2 regions of the Acidovorax sp. NCPPB 3576 genome follow, and region 1 is predicted to be linked to the other one. Evidence: riboswitches for the same ligand, from Rfam matches in the RefSeq annotation. Region 1 holds a riboswitch; the other holds the start of a gene.
What was found. Region 1 has a riboswitch for glycine ahead of gcvT (glycine cleavage system aminomethyltransferase GcvT). Riboswitches for the same ligand answer to the same signal wherever they lie in the genome.
Positions count from the first base shown of each region.

Region 2: linked by a shared signal. The riboswitch ahead of M5C98_RS02100 (D-amino acid dehydrogenase) and the one ahead of gcvT (glycine cleavage system aminomethyltransferase GcvT) in region 1 are both predicted to bind glycine.

Region 1 is NZ_CP097267.1:2,111,532-2,122,664, forward strand. Features, by position in the region: gene gcvP (aminomethyl-transferring glycine dehydrogenase) at 1-1,670, opposite strand, end outside; gene gcvH (glycine cleavage system protein GcvH) at 1,714-2,088, opposite strand; gene gcvT (glycine cleavage system aminomethyltransferase GcvT) at 2,169-3,299, opposite strand; glycine riboswitch at 3,347-3,460, opposite strand; glycine riboswitch at 3,484-3,571, opposite strand; gene M5C98_RS09730 (Lrp/AsnC family transcriptional regulator) at 3,834-4,292, shown strand; gene M5C98_RS09735 (lipocalin family protein) at 4,430-5,032, opposite strand; gene M5C98_RS09740 (electron transfer flavoprotein-ubiquinone oxidoreductase) at 5,326-7,032, opposite strand; gene M5C98_RS09745 (SDR family oxidoreductase) at 7,172-7,954, shown strand; gene M5C98_RS09750 (DMT family transporter) at 7,965-8,879, shown strand; gene M5C98_RS09755 (autoinducer binding domain-containing protein) at 9,034-9,753, shown strand; gene katB (catalase KatB) at 10,011-11,133, shown strand, end outside.
Region 2 is NZ_CP097267.1:410,545-421,677, reverse strand. Features, by position in the region: gene M5C98_RS02140 (1-aminocyclopropane-1-carboxylate deaminase) at 1-557, shown strand, start outside; gene mdeB (alpha-ketoglutarate dehydrogenase) at 585-3,281, shown strand; gene M5C98_RS02130 (MFS transporter) at 3,344-5,287, opposite strand; gene M5C98_RS02125 (hypothetical protein) at 5,314-6,267, opposite strand; gene M5C98_RS02120 (helix-turn-helix domain-containing protein) at 6,391-7,122, shown strand; gene M5C98_RS02115 (DUF2867 domain-containing protein) at 7,165-7,707, shown strand; gene M5C98_RS02110 (YXWGXW repeat-containing protein) at 7,756-8,178, shown strand; gene M5C98_RS02105 (Bug family tripartite tricarboxylate transporter substrate binding protein) at 8,328-9,347, shown strand; glycine riboswitch at 9,500-9,610, shown strand; gene M5C98_RS02100 (D-amino acid dehydrogenase) at 9,705-11,009, shown strand.

The DNA of each region.
Region 1 (11,133 bases):
AACTGCTCGTCGAGCAGGCGGTAGCCCTGCTGCTGGTCGGCCGGGGCGAAGGGGTGCACGTTGGCGAACTCAGGCCAGGTGATGGGGATCATCTCGCTGGTCGCGTTCAGCTTCATGGTGCAGCTGCCCAGCGGGATCATGCTGCGGTCCAGCGCCAGGTCCTTGTCGGACAGCTGGCGGATGTAGCGCAGCATGCCGGTCTCGGAATGGTGGGTGTTGAACACCGGGTGCGTGAGGAAGGCGCTGGTGCGGCGCAGCGCGGTGGGAATCAGCGGCTCTACGCCCTTTTCGAACGCGGCGACCGTGGGCAGTGTCTGGCCGTCCTGGGCGAAGACCTTCCACAGCAGCTCGATGTCGGCGCGCGTGGTGGTTTCGTCGAGCGAGATGCACAGATACTCTTCAAAGTAGATTCGCAGGTTGGCGCCCATGGAGACTGCGCGGGCAGCTATTTTTTTTGTAGCGCCCTCAGTGTGCAGCGACAGCGTGTCGAAGCAGGCCTGCGGGCGCAGCGGCGCGCCCAGTTGCTCCAGTCCCTTGGCCAGGATGGCGGTGTAGGCGGCCACGCGCTGCGCAATGCGCGTGAGGCCCTGGGGGCCGTGGTACACGGCGTACATGCTGGCCACCACGGCGGGCAGCACCTGGGCCGTGCAGATGTTGGACGTGGCCTTTTCGCGGCGGATGTGCTGCTCGCGCGTCTGCAGCGCCAGGCGGTAGGCGGGCTTGCCGTGCACGTCCACGCTCACGCCGACCAGGCGGCCGGGCAGGGAGCGCTTGTATTCGTCGCGGCAGGCCATGAAGGCAGCGTGCGGGCCGCCCGCGCCCATGGGCATGCCCAAGCGCTGCGTGGTGCCCACCACGATGTCGGCGCCCCATTCGCCGGGCGGCGCGATGAGGGTGAGGGCCAGCAGGTCGGCCGCGGCGATGAAGGCCGCGCCCTTGGCATGGGCCTTGGCAGCATCGGCCGCCAGATCGTCGATGCGGCCGCTGGTGGCGGGGTACTGCGCCAGCACGGCGAAATAGTCGCCGTCCAGCGCGTCATTCCACTCGGCCAGCGAGTTGGCCAGCACCACCTCGATGCCCAGTGGCGCGGCGCGCGTCTGGATCACCTCGATGGTCTGCGGATGCGCATCGCCGGCCACGACGAAGCGCATGCTTTTCGATTTGACCGAGCGCTTGGCCAGCGTCATGGCCTCGGCGGCGGCCGTGGCCTCGTCCAGCATCGACGCATTGGCGATGGGCATGCCCGTGAGGTCGCACACCATGGTCTGGAAGTTGACCAGCGCCTCCATGCGGCCCTGCGAGATCTCGGCCTGGTAGGGCGTGTAGGCCGTGTACCAGGCGGGGTTCTCCAGGATGTTGCGCAGGATGACGCCCGGCGTGTGCGTGCCGTGGTAGCCCTGGCCGATGAAGCTGCGCAGCACCTGGTTCTGCGCGGCGATGGCCTTCAGCTCGGCCAGCGCCGCGGCTTCCGTGGTGGCGGGCGGCAGGTCCATCGCCCGGCTGCGCGCGATGGAGCGCGGCACGATGCTGTCCACCAGCGCGCGGCGCGAGGCCTCGCCGATGGTGGAGAGCATGTGCTGTTCGTCCGCCCCGTCGATGCCGATGTGGCGGGGCAGGAACTCGGTGGCGTTTTCAAGCGCGCCAAGCGGCAGGGCGGATTGCATCAGCATGGAAGAGGACCGTGGACGGAAAAAGGAAGGGAAGGAAGAAGGCTCAGGCGTTCTTGGCGAAATCGGTGTAGGCCGTTTCGTCCATCAGCCCGGACAGCTGGGCCGGCTCGGACAGCTTGACCTTGAAGAACCAGCCGGCGTTCAAGGGGTCGGAGTTGGCGAGCGACGGATCGGCGCGCAGCGCCTCGTTCACTTCCACCACCTCGCCGGAGACGGGCATGTACACATCGGCCGCTGCCTTGACGGACTCGACCACGCCGGCCACTTCGCCCTGCGCGAAGGTCTTGCCGACTTCGGGCAGATCGACGAACACCACGTCGCCCAGCGCATCCTGTGCATGGACGGTGATGCCGACCACGGCGGCGTTGGCGTCGGTGGCGTTGATCCACTCGTGATCGCGGGAATATTGAACGGTCATGGGGGCTCCTGAAAGATGAAGGAAAGGAATCTGGAATGTAGCGGTCGCCGCAGCCTTGGCGGTAGCCAAAGTGGCCCGGTTCAGCCGCGGTAGTAGCGCGGCGCCACGAACGGCATCGCGCACACCTGCATGGGCACCGGCTTGCCGCGCACGATGGCCTGCACGCGCGTGCCGATGGCGGCCAGGGCCGGGGGCACGTAGGCCATGGCGATGGGCTGGTTCACGCTCGGGCCGAGGAGGCCGCTGGTGACCTCGCCGAGGGCCTCGCCCTCCGTGCTTTGCAGCGGGGTGTGTTCCCGCACGGGCACGCGCTCCAGCGCCGTGAGGCCCACGCGCTTGCGCGCCAGGTTGGCCGGGTCGTCGATCTGGGCCAGCACCTTGGCCGCGCCGGGAAAGCCACCGGCCCGCGCGCCGCCCGTGCGGCGCACCTTCTGGATGGCCCAGTTCAGGCCGGCCTCGGGGGGCGTGGTGGTGGTGTCGATGTCGTTGCCGTACAGGCACAGGCCCGCTTCCAGGCGCAGCGAGTTGCGGGCACCCAGGCCGATCGGCTTCACCTCGGGCTGCGCGAGCAGGGCGCGGGCCAGCGTCTCGGCCTGCGATGCGGGCACCGAAATCTCGAACCCGTCCTCGCCCGTGTATCCGCTGCGGGTGACGAAGGCATTGCAGCCCGCGATGTCGTAGCGTCCGCCGGTCATGAAGACGAGCTGCTCGATGCCGGGCGCCAGCCGCGACAGCGCGGTGACGGCCTGCGGGCCCTGCAGCGCCAGCAGGGCGTGGTCGGGCATGGGAACGACCTCGCAGTGCTGGCCGATGCGGGCCTTTATGTGCGCGATGTCGCCGGCCTTGCATGCGCCGTTCACGATCACGAAGATGTCGCCCTCGCCCTGCTTGATGAACATCAGGTCGTCGATGATGCCGCCATCGTCGTTCAGCAGCAGGCCGTAGCGCTGCTTGCCCACGGGCAGGTCGATCACGTCCACCGGAATGAGGGATTCGAAGGTGGCCGCAGCCTCGCTGCCCACCAGTCGCAACTGGCCCATGTGCGACACGTCGAACAGGCCGGCGGCCTGGCGCGTATGCAGGTGTTCCGCCATCAGGCCGGCGGGGTATTGCACGGGCATGGAATACCCGGCGAACGGCACCATGCGGGCCCCGAGTTCGAGGTGCAGGGCGTTGAGCGGGGTGGCGAGCAGGGGGGCGTCGGCGGACATGGCAATCTCCAGCAAGGGCAAATGGGAACGCGGCCCCATGGCCACGCCTTTGCCCCGCTGTCCGCTTTACCTGAGAGATTCACCCGCACGCCAAAGCGGCGCGGGGCTTGCTCCTTCGGTGGGCCCGCGCATGCGGCGGACCTCTCTCCAGCAAGGGGAACGCACACATCCCTGCGGGCGTTTTGCCAGTCCTTTTGCCTGAGCGTTCGGGGTCACCCTGCGCCTTCGGCGGCGCCGGCAATCCCGGTAACGGGGCGGCGCTCTCTCCTGACCGGGCGGATTCTAACTGCAGCGCCCGGACGCAACCGGCAACCCGACCGCTGGGTGCGCGGGGACTTGTCCGTGTCTTGAGCCAAGCGCCCTGGCGAACGGTAATCCGCCAGGGCCTTGCCAGTTTCGTGCGCCCCGGTAAGGGTGCCTTGATGGATCCAGTGTGCATCGCGGGCCTTGGATGGATTTTCTGAATTTCTTCTTTAAATGCTGATTTGCAGAAAAATCTTCTGAAATATGGCAATTTCAAGAACAATGCGATGCATGGACCGCCTTGACAGAAAAATTCTCTCCGTCCTGCAATCGGACGCCCGCGCCAGCCTGCAGGAGATCGGCAACGCCGTGGGCTTGAGCCCTTCGCCCTGCTGGGGCCGCATCAAGAAGATGGAGGAGGCGGGCGTGATCGAGGGCTACACCGTGCGCATCAATCCCAAGGCGCTCGATCTGAACGACACGGTCCTGGTCCAGGTCACGCTCGACAGCCATTCGGACAACACGCTGGAGAAGTTCGGCGAAACGCTGGCCAGCATCCCCGAGGTCATCGAGGCGCACCTGGTGTCGGGCGACTACGACTACCTGCTGCGCGTGGTGGTCAAGGACACGCGCGATTACGAGCGGCTGCTGCGCGAGAAGCTCTACAAGATCAAGGGCATTCGCCACAGCCGGTCGAGCTTCGTGCTGCGCACGCTCAAGCGGGCCGATCTGCCATTGTTCGCGCAGTGAAGGTGAAGGGGCCGCGAGGGCCTGCAGCGCCCCTTGGCAAGTGGATCGGGCTGAAAAGTGCAGATCGCCCTAGTGTTTATTGCCTTTATTGCTATTAATTAAGGAGCAATCGGGTGCGGCGCTGGCGCCGTGCCGCGTCAGGCCGCGATGCGCACGGCACCGTCCTCGTCCTGCGGCACCCAGACGATGCGGTCCATGTCCACGCCCATGGCGCGTGCCTGGGCCAGCAGGCGGGGCCGCACGCCGCGGGGCAGGGTGGGGGTGCGCGACAGGATCCACAGGTAGTCGAGGCTGGCGCCAACGACCATGGCCCAGCGGTAATCCTCGTCCAGCGCCACCACGTGGTAGCCACCGTAGAACGGGCCGAAGAACGACACCTTGAGCGATGCCTTGTCGGGCCGGCCGATGAACACCGCGCGGCCCCGGGCTTCGCGCCAGCGCTTGCGGGCGGCGTCGAAGCCACGGTTGACCACCTGAACCGAGCCGTCGGGGCCACGGCTGTAATGGGCGCTGGTCTGGACGAGGCCTTTTTCGAAACGGTGGTCGATTCGGGCCAGTTCGTACCAGTGGCCGGCATAGCGGTCCACGTTGAAATCCTCCACCACTACCACGCCTCGCGGAGCCCGCACGGATGCGCTGGCCGAGAAGGCCAGCGCTGCTCCCACGGCGGCCACGCCCACGGCCAGGGGCCAGAGCGGACGACGGTGGGTGCGATGGCGTGGGGCGGGGGAACGGGCCATGGGGTCTCCTGCTTCGATGGCGTTGGGGTTGTCAGGCGCCGCGCTGCGTTGCGCGGCAAGGCGTAATAGTCTCCCTTGCCACGGTGGAGGGGCCCTGTAGGCGCGTTCCTGCAATAGCCGTCGGAATGGTCACGAAATGCGCCTTGACCTTCCCGGCCCATGCCGTCTCGGCGGCCCATTCAGCGGCTTGATTTATTGCCCGGCGCCCCTCCACATCCCGATGGCCTTCCCATGCAAAAGGGCCTGCGTCGCAGGCCCTTGGCTTCGCCCCCGCACGAGGGACGAGGAAAGCATCACATGCCCGAGTAGTTCGGGCCGCCGCCCCCTTCGGGCGTCACCCACACGATGTTCTGCGTCGGGTCCTTGATGTCACAGGTCTTGCAGTGCACGCAGTTCTGCGCGTTGATCTGCAGCCGCTGGGCATCGCCCCCCTTGGCCTCGTCGGGCACGAACTCGTACACGGCGGCCGGGCAGTAGCGCGCCTCGGGGCCGGCGTACTTGGCGAGGTTGATGTTGACCGGCACGCTCGGGTCCTTGAGCGTCAGGTGCGCCGGCTGGTTCTCGGCATGGTTGGTGTTGCTGATGAACACGCTGGACAGCCGGTCGAAGGTGAGCTTGCCGTCGGGCTTGGGGTACACGATGGGCTTGCACTCGGCCGCGGGCTTCAGGTAGGCGTGGTCGGGCTTGTCGCGGTGCAGCGTCCAGGGAATGTTGCCCTTGAGCACGAACTGCTCGATGCCGTTCATCAGCGTGGCGGTGGCCAGGCCCTTCTTGAACCAGGTCTTGAAGTTGCGCGCCTTGTTCAGCTCGGTGTAGAGCCAGCTCTTTTCGAACGCCTCGGGGTAGGCCGTGAGTTCGTCGTGCTGGCGCCCTGCGTGCACCGCGTCGTAGGCGGCCTCGGCGGCCAGCATGCCGGTCTTGATGGCGGCGTGGCTGCCCTTGATGCGGCTCACGTTGAGGTAGCCCGCCTCGCAGCCCACCAGCGCGCCGCCGGGGAACACCGTCTTGGGCAGCGACAGCAGGCCGCCGGCCGTGATGGCGCGTGCGCCGTAGCCGATGCGCTTGGCCGGCTTGATGCCCTTGGCCTCGTCGCCTTCGAGGTAGTAGCGGATGTTGGGGTGGGTCTTCCAGCGCTGGAATTCCTCGAACGGGCTGAGGTAGGGGTTGGAGTAGTCCAGCCCGGTGATGAAGCCCAGGGTGACCTTGTTGTCCTCGGCGTGGTACAGGAACGCGCCGCCGTAGGTGTCGCTGTCCATGGGCCAGCCGGCCGTGTGCATGACGAAGCCGGGCTGGTGGCGCTGGGGGTCGATTTCCCAGAGTTCCTTCACGCCGATGCCGTAGGTTTGCGGATCGCGTCCCTGGTCCAGCTTGAAGCGGCTGATGAGCTGGCGGCCCAGGTGGCCGCGCGCGCCTTCGGCAAAGATCGTGTACTTGGCGTGCAGCTCCATGCCCAGCTGGAAGTCGGCCGTGGGCTCGCCTTCCTTGCTCACGCCCAGGTTGCCGGTCGCCACGCCCTTGACCGAGCCGTCTTCGTTGTAGAGCACCTCGGCGGCGGGAAAGCCGGGGAAGATCTCCACGCCCAGGTTTTCGGCCTGGGTGCTGAGCCAGCGCACCACGTTGCCCAGGCTCACGATGTAGTTGCCGTGGTTTTGAAAGCACTGCGGCAGCAGGAAGTTGGGGGTGCGCCAGGACGACTTCTCGCCCAGGAAGATCATGGCGTCGTCGGTGACCGGCTGGTTGAGCGGCGCGCCCAGTTCCTTCCAGTTGGGGATCAGCTCGGTCAGGGCCTTGGGGTCCATGATGGCGCCCGACAGGATGTGCGCGCCGGTTTCCGAGCCCTTTTCCAGCACCACCACCGAAATGTCCTGGCCTTTTTCGGTGGCCAACTGCTTGAGGCGGATGGCCGTGGCCAGGCCGCCGGGGCCGCCGCCCACGACCACCACGTCGTACTCCATGGCTTCGCGGGGGCCGTGTTGGGCGAGGATTTCTTCGTGGGTCATGGGTGTCTCGTGTGGTTTGATAATGGGTGATCCGGCGCGGGCATCCGGCCAGCCGCGCAGTCCGCCGGCCGGAGAGATTGTATTCACGGAAAACCGACAATCGAACGATCGTTCTATTTTCTGACAAGAGAGAGATCCCATGGCTTACAGCATCGATTTGGAAGGGCGCGTCGCCTTTGTGACCGGGGCGTCGAGCGGGCTCGGCGCCCAGTTCGCGCGCACGCTGGCCGCTGCCGGGGCGGGGGTGGTGCTGGCCAGCCGGCGCGTGGAAAAGCTCAAGGAGCTGCGCGCGCGCATCGAAGGCGAGGGCGGCGACGCCCACGTGATCGAGCTGGACGTGACCGACCACGACTCCATCAAGGCGGCCGTGGCCCACGCCGAGACGGAGATGGGCTCCATCGACATCCTGGTCAACAACTCGGGCGTCTCCACCACGCAGCGCCTGCAGGACGTGGAGCCCGAGGATTTCGACTTCATCTTCGACACCAACGTGAAGGGCGCCTTCTTCGTGGCGCAAGAAGTGGGCAAGCGCATGCTGGCTCGCTCGCGCGGGGCGGCGCCGGGCAGCTTCACCGGCGGGCGCATCATCAACATCGCCTCGATGGCCGGGCTCAAGGTGCTGCCGCAGATCGGCGCCTACTGCATGAGCAAGGCGGCCGTGGTGCACATGACGCGGGCCATGGCGCTCGAATGGGGCCGCTTCGGCATCACCGTCAATGCCCTGTGCCCCGGCTACATCGACACCGAGATCAACCACCACCACTGGCAGACCGAGCAGGGCCGCAAGCTCCTGGACATGCTGCCGCGAAAGCGCGTGGGACAGCCCAAAGACCTGGACGCGCTCATCGTCATGTTGGCCAGCGACCAGAGCCATTTCGTGAACGGCGCCGTGATCGCCGCCGACGACGGCTTCGCCCTCTGATTCCTGGCCGATGCTGACCGGAATCCTGGCGGGGCTCGCTGCGGGCGCACTCTGGGGTCTGGTGTTCGTCGCGCCGCGCATGGCGGCGGGGTTCGCTTCGGTGGATCTCACCGCCGGCCGCTTCGTCGCGTACGGCGCGATGGCCGTGGGCATGATGCTGTGGAGCTTGCGCCCCGGCAAGCGCCCGCCCGTGCGCTGGCCCACGGTCCGCCAGGGCGGGGCGGCGCTGGGCCTGAGCGTGCTGGGTTTCACCGGCTACTACCTGCTGCTGGTGCTGGCGATCCGCGATGCGGGAGTGGAGGTGCCGGCGCTCATCATCGGCACCATTCCCGTGTGGGTGATGCTGCTGGGCAAGCCCAAGGGCCTGCGGTGGGCGGCGCTGGTGCCTGGCCTGGCGCTCACCTTGGCGGGCCTGGCGCTGATGGCGTTCGCGCCGCATGGCGAGGGCGGTGCGGCGGCCATTGGCGGTGGCGTGTACTGGCGCGGCATCGGCATCACCCTCGTGGCCCTGGTCTTCTGGACGGCGTTCGCCATTCTCAATTCGGCCTGGGTGCAGCGCCATCCCGAGGTGGGCGCGACACAGTGGGCCAACTGGCTGGGCGTGGCCACGGGCCTGGGCGGATTGCTGCTGTGGGTCGCGAATGGCACCCCCGTAGCGGAACTGGCCGCGCACCCGGGGTTTGGCGCCTTCGTGCTGGTGTGCCTGGCGATCGGCGTCGGCGCGAGCTGGCTGGCCACCATTCTCTGGAACGTCGCCAGCCAGCGCCTGTCCGCCAGCCTGTGCGGCCAGTTGATCGTGAGCGAAACCCTGTTCGCGCTGTTCTATTCCTTCGCCTGGGTCGGCCACTGGCCCGCGCCCGTGCAATGGGCCGCCTGTGTGATGTTCACCCTGGGCATTCTGGCCACCATTCAAGCCCACCGCTGAGCGCCAGCCCGGCGCCGTCACCCGCCACCCCTGGCGGGGCAGGTTATGCGCCTTGTTTATATGGCGCATCCCAATCGGCATGGAGAAGGTGCACCATCCCAAAAAATTGCTGGGTAGACTGATTAATAAATAGTTAATCAATAAGGGAGCGGCAATGGCATTGCAGTCGTGGCGGCAGGAGATTTCAGAATGCTTCTCCAATGAAACGTGCAAGAAGAGAATCTTCAAGAAAATAAAGTCCGCAGCAGCGGATTTGGGATTCGAGCGATGCGCCTACACCCTCTACATTCCCGTGCCCATCTCTCGGCCGCAGGTGTATCAGGTGGATGATTTCCCAGAGGAATGGCAAAAACGTTATTCCCTTGCCGACTACCACCATATCGACCCCAGCGTGGCCCATTGCCGTAAATCCGAGCGGCCGGTGGTCTGGAACGACGAGCTTTTCGCGTCGGCGCCCGAGTTGTGGCGCGAAGCGCAGTCCCATGGCCTGAAGGTCGGCTGGTCGCAGGCCAACCAGAACACGGGCAGCCTGCGCGGCGTTTTGACCCTGGTGCGCTCGTCCGTCCCTCTGGCCGAGGCCGAACTCAAGGTGAGCGAGCCCCTCATGTCGTTCCTGGCAAGCGCGTCGTACGAAGCCATGGGCCGCGCGATGAAGGCGCTGCACGGCACGCACCAAAAGGCTTTCCTGACCTCCCGCGAGCTGGAAACCCTCAAATGGACGGCCGATGGAAAAACCATGGGAGATATTGCGCAGATTCTGGACGTGTCCGAAAACACGGTGCGTTTTCACCTGAAGAACGCCACAGCCAAATTGCAATCACCGAACAAGACGGCGGCGGCAGTCAAGGCGGCCCTGCTGGGTTGGCTGGACTGAGCGCCATGGAAGCAAAAGACCTTCAGAACCGCTTTGAAAATGTAATAAAAAGCCACCAGCGGAGTGCGAGGCTTTCAATTTTGCTATTTTTTTAATAGCGCCCATCCATGCGTTCCCGTGCATTGGAGGGATGGCATCCAAAGGGTTGTGATGCACCCATCGGCAATATTCATCGGGGCCATAGCCAAATCCCCCTTGTGAGCGACATTCCGCCACGTGGATCATTCGCTTCCCTTAACGACTGGAGCGGAGTTTCCATGACAACCAGAAAAATCTTCACCGCAGCGCTGGTGCTGCAAGGCGCCTTGGTGCCCGCGGCATTCGCCCAATCGGCCCTCACGCGCGACAACGGCGCCCTGGTGGGAGACAACCAGAATTCGCAGACCGCCGGTCCGAACGGCCCCACCTTGCTCCAGGACGTGCAGCTGATCCAGAAGCTGCAGCGCTTTGACCGCGAGCGCATTCCCGAGCGCGTCGTGCATGCCCGCGGCACCGGCGTGCGCGGCGAGTTCGTGGCGACGGAAGACCTGTCTTCGCTGACCCAGGCCAAGGTGTTCAGCGCCGGCGAACGCACCCCGGTGTTCGTGCGGTTCTCTTCCGTGGTGCACGGCAACCACTCTCCTGAGACGCTGCGCGACCCGCGCGGCTTTGCCACCAAGTTCTACACGAGCCAGGGCAACTGGGATCTGGTCGGCAACAACTTCCCGACCTTCTTCATCCGAGACGCCATCAAGTTTCCCGACATGGTGCATGCGTTCAAGCCGGACCCCCGCACCAACCTGGACGACGATTCCCGCCGCTTCGACTTCTTCTCGCACGTGCCGGAAGCCACGCGCACGCTCACGCTGCTGTACTCGAACGAAGGCACGCCTGCGGGCTACCGGTTCATGGACGGCAACGGGGTGCATGCCTACAAGCTGGTCAACAGCCAGGGCGAGGTGCACTACGTCAAGTTCCACTGGAAGAGCCTGCAGGGCCTGAAGAACCTCGACCCCAAGCAGGTCGCCGCTGTCCAGGCCAAGGACTACAGCCACATGACCAACGACCTGGTCAACGCGATCAAGCAGGGCGATTTCCCCAAGTGGGACCTGTATGTGCAGGTGCTCAAGCCCGAAGACCTTGCCAAGTTCGAGTTCAACGCGCTGGACGCCACCAAGATCTGGCCCGATGTGCCTGAACGCAAGATCGGCCAGATGGTGCTGAACAAGAACGTGGACAACTTCTTCCAGGAAACCGAACAGGTCGCCATGGCGCCCGCCAACGTGGTGCCGGGCATCGAACCGTCGGAAGACCGCCTGCTGCAGGGCCGCGTGTTCTCGTATGCCGACACGCAGCTGTACCGGGTCGGCACCAACGGCCTGAGCCTGCCGGTGAACCGCC
Region 2 (11,133 bases), 1.7 Mb from region 1:
AACCGTTTCCCATTCCGGCGGGCTGCTCCGAGCACCCCAAGGGCGGCCTGGGCTTCGTCGGCTTCGCCGAAGAAGTGCGCCAGCAGGAAAAGGAACTGGGCTTTCAGTTCGATTACATCGTCGTGTGCTCGGTCACGGGCAGCACGCAGGCCGGCATGGTGGTGGGCTTCGCCGCCGACGGCCGGGCCGACAAGGTGATCGGCATCGACGCATCGGCCAAGCCGGAGCAGACCCGCGCGCAGATCCTGCGCATCGCGCAGAACACCGCCCAGCTGGTGGAGCTGGGCCGCGACATCACCGAAGCCGACATCGTGCTGGACACGCGCTACGGCGGCCCGGAATACGGCCTGCCCAGCGAAGGCACGCTGGAGGCGATCCGCCTGTGTGCGCGCCAGGAGGCCATGCTGACCGACCCGGTCTATGAAGGCAAGTCGATGCACGGCATGATCGAGATGGTGCGCAACGGCGAATTTCCGGCAGGCTCCAAGGTGCTGTATGCGCACCTGGGCGGCGTGCCCGCCCTGAACGCCTACAGTTTCCTTTTCCGCAACGGTTGATCGACCCATCCAGGAGAACGCAGCACCATGACACGACTCGGCTGGCCCGGCGCCACCCCCTTGCCCGATACGCTCGACCCGGGTGAAGTCCAGGAATGGTGCGATGCGCTCGACGGCCTGCTGGCCGCCTGGGAGCCCCGCCAGGGCCGCGAGCGTGCCGCGGCCCTGCTCGACGCGCTGCTGGCCCATGCGCGCCAGCGCGGGCTGCAATGGAGCCCGGCCGGCATCACCTCATACCTCAACACCGTGCGGGTGGAAGAGCAGCCGCCCTACCCGGGCGACCCGCAGATCGAGCAGCGGCTGTCGGCCATCGTGCGGTGGAACGCGCTGGCCATGGTGGTGCGGGCCAATGCCGCGCAGGGCGAGCTGGGCGGCCACATCGCCAGCTACGCCTCGGCGGCGGACCTGTTCGAGGTGGGCTTCCACCATTTCTTCCATGCGCGCACCGAGCAGCACGGCGGCGACCTGGTGTACTTCCAGCCGCACTCCGCGCCCGGCGTGTATGCACGCGCCTACCTGGAAGGCCGGCTGAGCGAAGACTCCCTGCGCCACTACCGGCAGGAGCTGGCCGCCGAGGCCAAGGGCATCCAGGGCCTGACCTCCTACCCCCACCCCTACCTGATGCCGGATTTCTGGCAGTTTCCCACGGGCTCGATGGGCATCGGCCCGATCAAGGCGATCTACCAGGCGCGCTTCATGCGCTACCTGGCCGACCGGGGCCTGTGCGACACGGCGGGCCGCAAGGTCTGGGGCTTCTTCGGCGACGGCGAGATGGACGAGCCCGAATCCATCGCCGCGCTCACCCTCGCCGCGCGCGAGGGGCTGGACAACTGCATCTTCGTCATCAACTGCAACCTGCAGCGCCTGGACGGCCCGGTGCGCGGCAACGGCCGCATCGTGGACGAGCTGGAATCGCTGTTCACCGGCGCCGGCTGGAACGTCGTGAAATGCCTGTGGGGTTCCGAATGGGACGCGCTGCTGGCGCGCGACCACGGCCACGCGCTGGCCCGGGCCTTCGCACAGACGGTGGACGGCGAGTTCCAGACCCTGAGCGCGAACGACGGCGCCTTCAACCGCCGCCACTTCTTCGGCAAGAGCCCCGAACTGCAGGCCCTGGTGGCCCACCTGTCGGACGACGACATCGACCGCCTGCGCCGCGGCGGGCACGACCCGGCCAAGGTGCATGCCGCCTTCGCGCGCGCAGCCGGCCACACCGGCCAGCCCACCGTGGTGCTGGCCAAGACCATGAAGGGCTACGGCATGGGCAGCGTGGGCCAGGGCCGCATGACCTCGCACCAGCACAAGAAGCTGGGCGCCGACGAACTGCTGGCCTACCGCGACCGCTTCCACCTGCCGCTGACCGACGAAGAGGCCCGCACCGCCGCCTTCTGCAAGCCCGCCGACGACAGCGCCGAGATGCGCTACCTGCACGACCGCCGCCAGGCGCTGGGCGGCTACCTGCCCGCACGCCGCGCCCGGGCGCCCGAGGTGGCGGTGCCGCCGCTGCCGGCCACCGGGGGCTTTGCGCTGGACGCGGACGGCAAGGCCATGAGCACCACCATGGCCTTCGTGCGCCTGATGGGCAACCTGCTGAAAGACGAGGCGCTGGGACCGCGCGTGGTGCCCATCGTGGCCGACGAGGCCCGCACCTTCGGCATGGCGGGGCTGTTCCGCCAGGTCGGCATCTATGCGCCGTTCGGGCAGCTCTACCAGCCCGAGGACAACGCCTCGATGCTGGTGTACCGGGAAGAAAAATCCGGCCAGATCCTGGAAGAAGGCATCACCGAGGCCGGCGCGCTGGCCTCGTGGACGGCGGCGGCCACGAGCTATTCGACGCACGGGCTGTCGATGCTGCCGTTCTACATTTTCTACAGCATGTTCGGCTTTCAGCGCGTGGGCGACCTGATCTGGGCGGCTGCGGACCAGCGGGCGCGCGGCTTTCTCATCGGCGCCACGTCGGGCCGCACCACGCTGGGCGGCGAAGGACTGCAGCACCAGGACGGCAGCAGCCACCTGATGGCCTCCACCATTCCGAACTGCCGCGCCTACGACCCGGCCTTCGCGGGCGAGCTGGCCGTGATCGTGGACCACGGCATGCGTCGCATGGTCGAGGCGCAGATCGACGAATTCTTCTACATCACCGTCACCAACGAGAACGTGGCCAACCCCAGCCTGCCGGCCGACGCGCACGACGGCGTGGTGCGCGGCATGTACCGGCTGCGGCAGGGCGCGCCGGCACTGGCGCACCGCGTGCAGCTCTTCGGCAGCGGCGCCATCCTGGGCGAGGTGCTCAAGGCCGCCGACCGGCTGGAGCAGCAGCACGGCGTGGCGGCCGATGTGTGGAGCGTGACGAGCTACGTGGAACTGGCGCGCGAAGGACAGGCCTGCGAGCGCGGCTGGCGCCAGGGCGAGCGCGATGCGGTGGGCAGCTGGTTCGAGCAGCAACTGGCGCCCACGTCCGGGCCCATCGTCGCCGCGAGCGACTACGTGGTGGCATTGCCCGAGATGGTGCGCGCCTTCGTGCCGCCGGGCCGGCGCTACGTGACGCTGGGCACCGACGGCTTCGGCCGCAGCGACTCGCGGGCCGCCCTGCGGGCGCACTTCGCGGTGGATGCCGATGCCATCGTGCAGGCCAGCCTGCGCGCCTGCGAAGAGGACGGCCCGATCGAGGCGTCCGCCGGGCAGCCGCAACCGCGCGGTCTGGCCTCGCTGGCCGCCACCTGAGTCAGCGCGCCCCGCTCCTTTCGCAGCGGGGCACGGCGGGGCCGCAGCGCAAACCCGCTCGCTCAGTCGGCCAACAGGCCCGCCACGCGCGCGTGCAGCAGCTCGGGCTGCACCAGCGCTGCGGGCACGGCCGGCCCGACATTCAGGCCCACGCGGTTGAACAGCCCGCGCCGGAAGGGCCGCGCCATCGCCGTGCCCCGCTCGATGCGGCTGAAATACGAGCCCCACAGGTTGGTCAGCGCCATCGGGATCACCGGGGGCGCCACGCCTTCCTCGCGGGCACGGTCGAGGATCTTCATGATGCCGCCCTTGAACAGCTGCAGCTGCCCGTCGCGCGTGATGCCGCCCTCGGGAAAGATCGCCAGCAAATCCCCTTCCCGCAGCACCTGCGCGGCGCGCTCGAACGCCGCGGCATAGACCGCCGGATCGTCCTTTTGCGGCGCGATGGGAATGGCCTTGGCCAGGCGGAACAGCCAGCCGAGCACCGGCACGCGGAAGATACGGTGGTCCATCACGAAGTAGATCGGACGGGGGCTCGCCGCCATGAGCAGCACCGCGTCCACGAAGCTCACGTGGTTGCACACCAGGATGGCCGCGCCCTGGGTGGGCAGGTGCTCGTCGCCCCGGATCTTGAAGCGGTAGACGAAGCGCGACGCCACCCACGCCACGAAGCGCAGCAGGTACTCGGGCACCAGCAGGAAGATGTAGAACGCCACGATGGCGTTGGCGATGCCCGTGAACAGAAAGATCTGCGGCACCGAGAAGCCCGCCCCCAGCAGCGCGCCGGCGATCAGCGAGCTGCCGATCATGAACAGCGCGTTCAGGATGTTGTTGGCCGCGATGATGCGCGCCCGGTGCGTGGGCTGGCTGCGCATCTGGATCAGGGCATACATGGGCACGCTGTACAGGCCGGCGAACAGGCTCAGCAGCGCCAGGTCGGCCATCACGCGCCAGTGCGCGGCCTGCGCCACGAAGGCGCCCAGCCCCATCTCGGGTGCGGGCGGCAGGGAGCGGGAGGCGAAGTACAGATCGATGGCGAACACGCTCATGCCGATGGCGCCCAGCGGCACCAGGCCGATCTCCACGTGCCGGCGGCTCAGCACCTCGCACAGCAGCGAGCCCACGCCGATGCCCACCGAGAACACCACGAGCAGCAGCGAGGCCACGTGCGCATCGCCGTGCAGCACTTCCTTGGCGAAGCTCGGAAACTGCGAGAGGAACACCGCGCCGAAGAACCACATCCAGCTGATGCCCAGCAGCGAGCGGAACACCACGGGGCTCGCATGCGCGAGCCGGAGGTTGCGCCAGGTCTCGGTCACCGGGTTCCAGTTGATCGACAGGCCCGGGTCGGTGGCCGGCACGCTCGGAATGAACTGCGCCACCGCGCGCCCGGCCAGCGCCAGCAGCACGCAGGTCGCCGCCACCCAGGCATGGCCGATGTCCGGCACCGCCACCAGCAGCCCGCCCGCCACCTGGCCCAGCAGGATGGCGACGAAGGTGCCCATCTCGACCATGCCGTTGCCGCCCGTCAGCTCGCGCTCGTTCAGCACCTGGGGCATGTACGCGAACTTGACCGGCCCGAACAGCGTGGAATGCAGCCCCATGAGGAAGGTGCACGCCAGCAGCACCGCGGCGCTGGAGGCGAGGAAGCCCCAGGCCGCCACCAGCATGATGGCGATCTCCAGGTTCTTCACGAAGCGGATCATGCGGGTCTTGTCGAACTTGTCCGTCAGCTGCCCCGACGTGGCCGAGAACAGCAGGAACGGCAGGATGAACAGCGCGCCGATCACCAGCCCCGCCATGGACGGCGGCATCCACGACACGCTGAGCTGGTAGGTCACCATCACCGTGAAGGCGAACTTGAACAGGTTGTCGTTCGCCGCGCCGGCGAACTGCGTCCAGAAGAATGGCGCAAAGCGGCGCTGGCGCAGCAAGGCGAACTGGTTGGGGTGCGACGGCTCGGCCGCGCGGGGGTGGTCGGCCATGCGGGCCTGCTCTTGGCTCATGCCGTGCTCCTGTGTGGAATGGTTCTTCAGATGCGTCGCGCCGCGGCCCCACGCTGGGCCCCCTCGTCCGCGCTGGCGGCGATTGTGCCCCGGCCCGTGCCCGCTGCGGCATCCGCCGGGCGGTGCCAGGGCACCGCCCGCACGCACTGCGCCCAATAGGCTCCGGGAGTTCCCGAGGGGCGCGGAGCCAACGCGGCGATCACCGGCCACGCAGCCAGGGCCGCCGCCACGTGTTTGAGGCTGTGGCCCGACACCCCGCCGCCCGTCCAGCCGAACACCGCCTGGTCGCCCAACTCCAGCAGCTTGGCCAGGGCATACCAGCCGATCACGGCCACCAGCGACAGAGGCGGGCAACCGGGCCGCACCGGAGCAAAAGCCAGCGCCGCGACCAGCAACATGCCCCCGCCCTGCAGCACGCCCCAGGGCAGCATCTGCCCCGCCATGCCCCAGGCCCGCAGCGACAGCCAACCCGCCAGCGGCAGCACCAAGGCCACCACCCAGGCGGGCCGCGTTCCCATGCGCCCTTCGACGGCCAGGCCCAACAGGCCGGTGAACGCCACCAGCATGCCCATGCGGTCCCACAGCAGCGTGATGTCGTGCGGCATCCAGTGGTACAGCGATGAGGTACCGGCCGTGAGCAGCAAGCCCGAGAAGAAAACCGCGGCCATCACCGTCGTGGTGGTGCGCCCGGCACTCACCCCCTTTTCACCGGCAGGGGCGCTGCATCCCCCCTGCGCCAGGCGCCGCACACCCAACAGCCCCATCAGGGCGAACGGCAGATTGGTGAGCACGTCCATCGCATGGGCGATGCCCCACAGCGTGCGCTGGTCGGCAAAGGCATGCTGGTGCGGATTGGGCGCCACGTGCGGGCCCCAGGCGCTCAAGGCAGCCAAGGCGATCAGGGCGCCGTACAAGGCCCATTCGGCGAAGGCCGGGCGCGAGAGGAGGGGGCGGGCAAAGGAACGGATGGACGAGGGCATGAGAGGAAGCTCCGGGAGACAGCGGGGAATGGCACGCAGTCTCGCCCCCCACACCGCCCCCAAGGCGCATGAAACGCGCCCAGGCCCATCGCCTGCCACGCCGGGTATCCATAATCGATACCCATGAGCACCACCGCCGACCTCGTTGCCGCCCTCAAGAAAGAACTCAAATCCGCACAGATGACGTACGCGGACCTGGCCCAGGCCCTGGGCATGGCCGAATCCAGCGTCAAGCGCATGCTGGCCAAGGGCGACATGCCGCTGTCGCGCATCGATGCGATCTGCCGGGCACTGGCGCTCGACTTCGCCGACCTGGCCCGGCGCGTGGCCGACAGCCAGCCGCTGCTCAAGGAACTGAGCCAGGCGCAGGAAACGGCCGTGGTGGCCGACAAGAAGCTGATGCTCATGGCGATCTGCGTGCTGAGCCAGTGGACGCTGGAGCAGATCGTGACCACCTACCGGCTGAGCGAGGCCGAGGGCGTCAAATACCTCGTGCAGCTCGACCGCATCGGCATCATCGAGCTGCGCCCGCTGAACCGCTACCGCCTCAAGCTCGCCAAGACCTTCCGCTGGCGCCCGCACGGCCCGGTGATGCACTACTTTCGCGACCATGCGCTGCTCGACTACTTCGCCGGCAGCTTCGACGGCCCCGGCGAAGGCGTTCTGCTGGTGCACGGCGCCATCAGCCGCAGCTTGGCGCCGGCCTTCTGGGAACGCATGCAGCGCGTGGCGAACGATTTCGCGCAGCAGCACCTGGCCGACCAGCGCGTATCCGAGCGCGAACGCGAGGGCTACACCGTGCTGCTGGCGCTGCGCAGCTGGGAGTTCGACGTGTTCACCAGCATGCGGCGCTGAGCCGCGCCACCCTTTGTTTTCGGCACAACGCCCCACCACCTCATGCACACCACGCCCCACCCTCCAACGATCACCACCGTCGCGGTGCCACCCGGCAGCGCGATTGCATCGGCACTGCCCGGCGCCTACTTTGCCGACAGCTACGAAACCACCGACCCCGATCCCGCGACGAGTGCGCTGCAGGCCTGGCTGTCCACCGTGGCCCAAGTGCCCGGCTGGACGAACCGGCTCATGGCGCTGCGCAACCGGCTGGTGCGGCTGGCAGGCCTGAAGGACCTGGGAGCGCTCGGTGGCGATGCCGCCCACCCGCTGCGCGACGCCGCCAGCTACCGGGTGGGCGACCGCGTGGGCATCTTCCGGATCCGGCACCTGGCTGACGACGAAGTGGTCATGGGCCAGGACGACCGCCACCTCGACGTGCAGGTGTCGCTGACCAAGCGGCAACCGCCGGAGGGACCGCCCCGGGTCGCCCTGAGCACCGTGGTGCATGTGCACAACACGCTGGGCCGGGTGTACATGGCGCTGGTCGTTCCGTTCCACCGGCGCATCGTGCGCACCCTGCTGGCGCGCTACGCCGCCCGGTGAGGCGCAGGCCCTGGCCCCCGCCCGGCCGGAAACACCCGGTCACAACTCATGACCCGCAAGACCATTGCCCTCACCGCCGCCACGCTGGCCCTCGCATCGCTGGGCTCCGTCACCACCGTGGCGCGCGCGGCCACCAGTGCCACCGTGATCGTGCAGGCCGGCGGACCGGTGTACCAGCAGCCCGGGCCCGTGATGGTGCAGTACCAGGCACCACCCCCACCCCGCCGTGAAGCCGTGCCGCCCCCGCGCCGCGGCATGGTGTGGGAGACGGGCCATTGGGAATGGCGTGGCCACCGCCATGTCTGGGTGGCCGGCCACTGGGTCCGTGCCCGCCCCGGCTATGTCTATCGCCAGCCGGCCTGGGTGCAACACGACGGCCGCTGGGAAATGCGCCGCGGCGGCTGGGACCGCGACGGCGACGGCGTGCCCAACCGCCAGGACCGCCGCCCGGACAACCCGAACCGGTACTGAGCCACGCGGGGCCCGCGCGGCCCCGCGCCCACCGCGTTCACCCTATGGCGGCGGCGCGCCCCCGGCCCATATGCATATGGCGTGCGGCGCATGAACGCCTGCCCACAATGGCGCATCGGTTCCCACCCCGCGTTCAGCGCCCCTCTGCCATGCCGCCCCTCTTTTCCATCACTCACCGAGCCATCCACCGCATCGCCGCCGCCCTGGCCTGCGCCGCGGCCGCCACCTTCAGCTTCGGCGCCCACGCCGAAGCGGCCGGCTGGCCCCGGCAACCGATCACCCTGATCCTGGGCTTTCCGGCGGGCTCGGGCATCGACGTCGTGGCCCGCGCGGTGCAGGAGCCCCTGAGCCAGAAGCTCGGGCAGCCCATCGTCATCGACTACAAATCGGGCGCCGCCGGCAACATCGCCAGCGAGTTCGTGGCCCGCGCCAGGCCCGACGGCTACACGCTGGCCTTCGGCACCGCCGCCACGCACGGCAGCAACGCCGCGCTCTACCCCAAGCTGCCCTTCGACGTGGAGGACGACTTCGTGCCCGTGGGCCCGCTGATCGACGTGTCGAACGTGCTCACCATCAACCCGAACGTCATCGACGTGAAGACGCTCCAGGAGTTCGTCGCGGCGGTGAAGGCCCACCCGGGCCGATACAACTACGCCTCCACCGGCAACGGCGCCGGCACGCACATGGCGTTCGCCGAATTCAATGCGCGCCTGGGCCTGGACATGGTCCACGTGCCCTACAAGGGCGGCCCCGAAGCCATCACGTCGGTGGTGCGCGGCGAGACCTGCTGCATCATGAACCAGGTGCAGACCGTGCTGCCGCACTACAAGGCCGGCAAGGTGCGCCTGCTGGGCGTGACCACTGCCAAGCCCGTGGCCGCCGTCAAGGAGGTGCCCACCATTGCCTCCAGCGGCCTGCCGGGCACGCAGGGCTTCGACAGCTCGATCTGGTTCGGCCTCTTCGCGCCCAAGGGAACGGACGCCGCCGTGGTGCAACAACTCAACACCGCCCTGCGCCAGGTGCTGGAGCAGCCCGACGTGCGCGAGCGCTTCGAATCGCAGGGCAACGCCGTGCGCATCGAGACGCCCGCGCAGTTCCGCCAGACCGTCCACGCCGACCGCGCCAAGTGGGCCCAGGTGGTGAAGGACGCCCGGATCCGCATCGACTGACCGCTGCGGCACGGCCCCCTTCACCGCGCACCGGGTTTGCGCGGCGCGGCTTCGCTGCTACGATGCACCCCGCAGGAGAGCGAACGGCCCCCGGGCCGCTCCACCGAAGGCGCAAACTCCCATACACGCTCAGGTCCCGTACTGCACCACCATCAAAGCCGTCTGGAGAGCCGCCATGCATGCCATGGCGCACCGAAGGAGCAAGCCCCTCGCCGTGTTGGCGCAGGGTGAATCTCTCAGGTACCAAGGACAGGGGGAGCGGCAGCACGGCAGATCGCCGTCGGCTGCATGCTATCGATTCAATAGCGCCACGCCGGCGATTTGCTTGGTGCAAACCTTCCAAAAGGCTTGTGAATCATGCGCGTGATCGTTCTCGGTGCCGGCCTGCTCGGCACCACCTCCGCCTACTTCCTGCAGCAGCTCGGCCACGAAGTGACCGTCACCGACCGCCAGGGCGTTCCCGGCGCGGAAACCAGCTTCGCCAACGGCGGGCAGATCTCGGTGAGCCATGCCGAGCCCTGGGCCAATCCCGGCGCGCCGTTCAAGGTGCTGAAATGGCTGGGCCGCGAAGACGCCCCCCTGCTCTTTCGCCTGCGCGCCGACATGCGCCAGTGGCTGTGGGGCCTGCAGTTCCTGCGCGAATGCACGCCGGCGCGCACGCGGCACAACATCGAGCAGATCGTGCGCCTGGGCACCTACAGCCGCGACACGCTGCAGCAATTGCGCCGCGATACGGGCATCCAGTACGACCAGCGCACGCAGGGCATCCTGCATTTCTACACGAGCGCCCGGGAGTTCGATGCCGCGCTCGCCCCCGCCGAGCAGATGCGCGCCCTGGGCTGCGAGCGCCGCGTGGTCAGCGCCGACGAGGCCGTGCGGCTGGAGCCCGCACTCGCCCACATCCGCCCGCAACTGGCCGGCGCCACCTACACGGCCGAGGACGAATCGGGCGACGCCAACACCTTCACGCGCGAGCTGGCCCGGCTGGCGCAGGCGGCGGGCGTGCAGTTCCGTACCGGCTGCCACATCACGGCGCTGCGCACGGCAGGCGGCGCCATCGACCATGCCGAGATCACCAACGCGGAAGGCCGCTTCGAACGCGTGCGGGGCGATGCCTACGTGCTGGCCATGGGCTCGTTCAGCCCGCTGCTGGCCGAGCCACTGGGCCTGCGCCTGCCCATCTACCCGGCCAAGGGCTATTCGGTCACCCTGCCGGTGCGCGATGCCTCGGCGGCCTACGAGGTGAGCCTGACGGACGATGAATACAAGCTCGTCTTCTCGCGCTACACCAGCGAGCGCGGCGACCGCCTGCGAATCGCCGGCACGGCAGAACTCAACGGCTACCAGCGCGACTTGAACCCCGTGCGCTGCGAGGCCATCGTGCGCCGCGTGGAAGAACTCTTTCCCGGCGCGGGCGACACGCGCCAGGCCCAGTTCTGGACCGGGCTGCGCCCCGCCACGCCCAGCAACGTGCCGCTGATCGGCAAGACGAAGATCGGCAACCTGTTCCTCAACACGGGCCACGGCACGCTGGGCTGGACGCACGCCTGCGGCTCGGGCCGCTCCATCGCCCGCATCGTGAGCGGGCTGGCGCCGGAAGTGGACTTCGCCTTCACCGGCATGCCGCGCACGGCCGCGCCCGCGCTCATGCCGGCAATTTGACGGCTTTTGCTATTATTTTTATAGCTGCCACCGCATGATTTTCTAGGGCGTGAGGCCGAAAAGGCTCAAAACCCCGTTGGACCGGCCGGGAAGGGGGCGCACGGCCTGCGAGCACGCCGCGCGG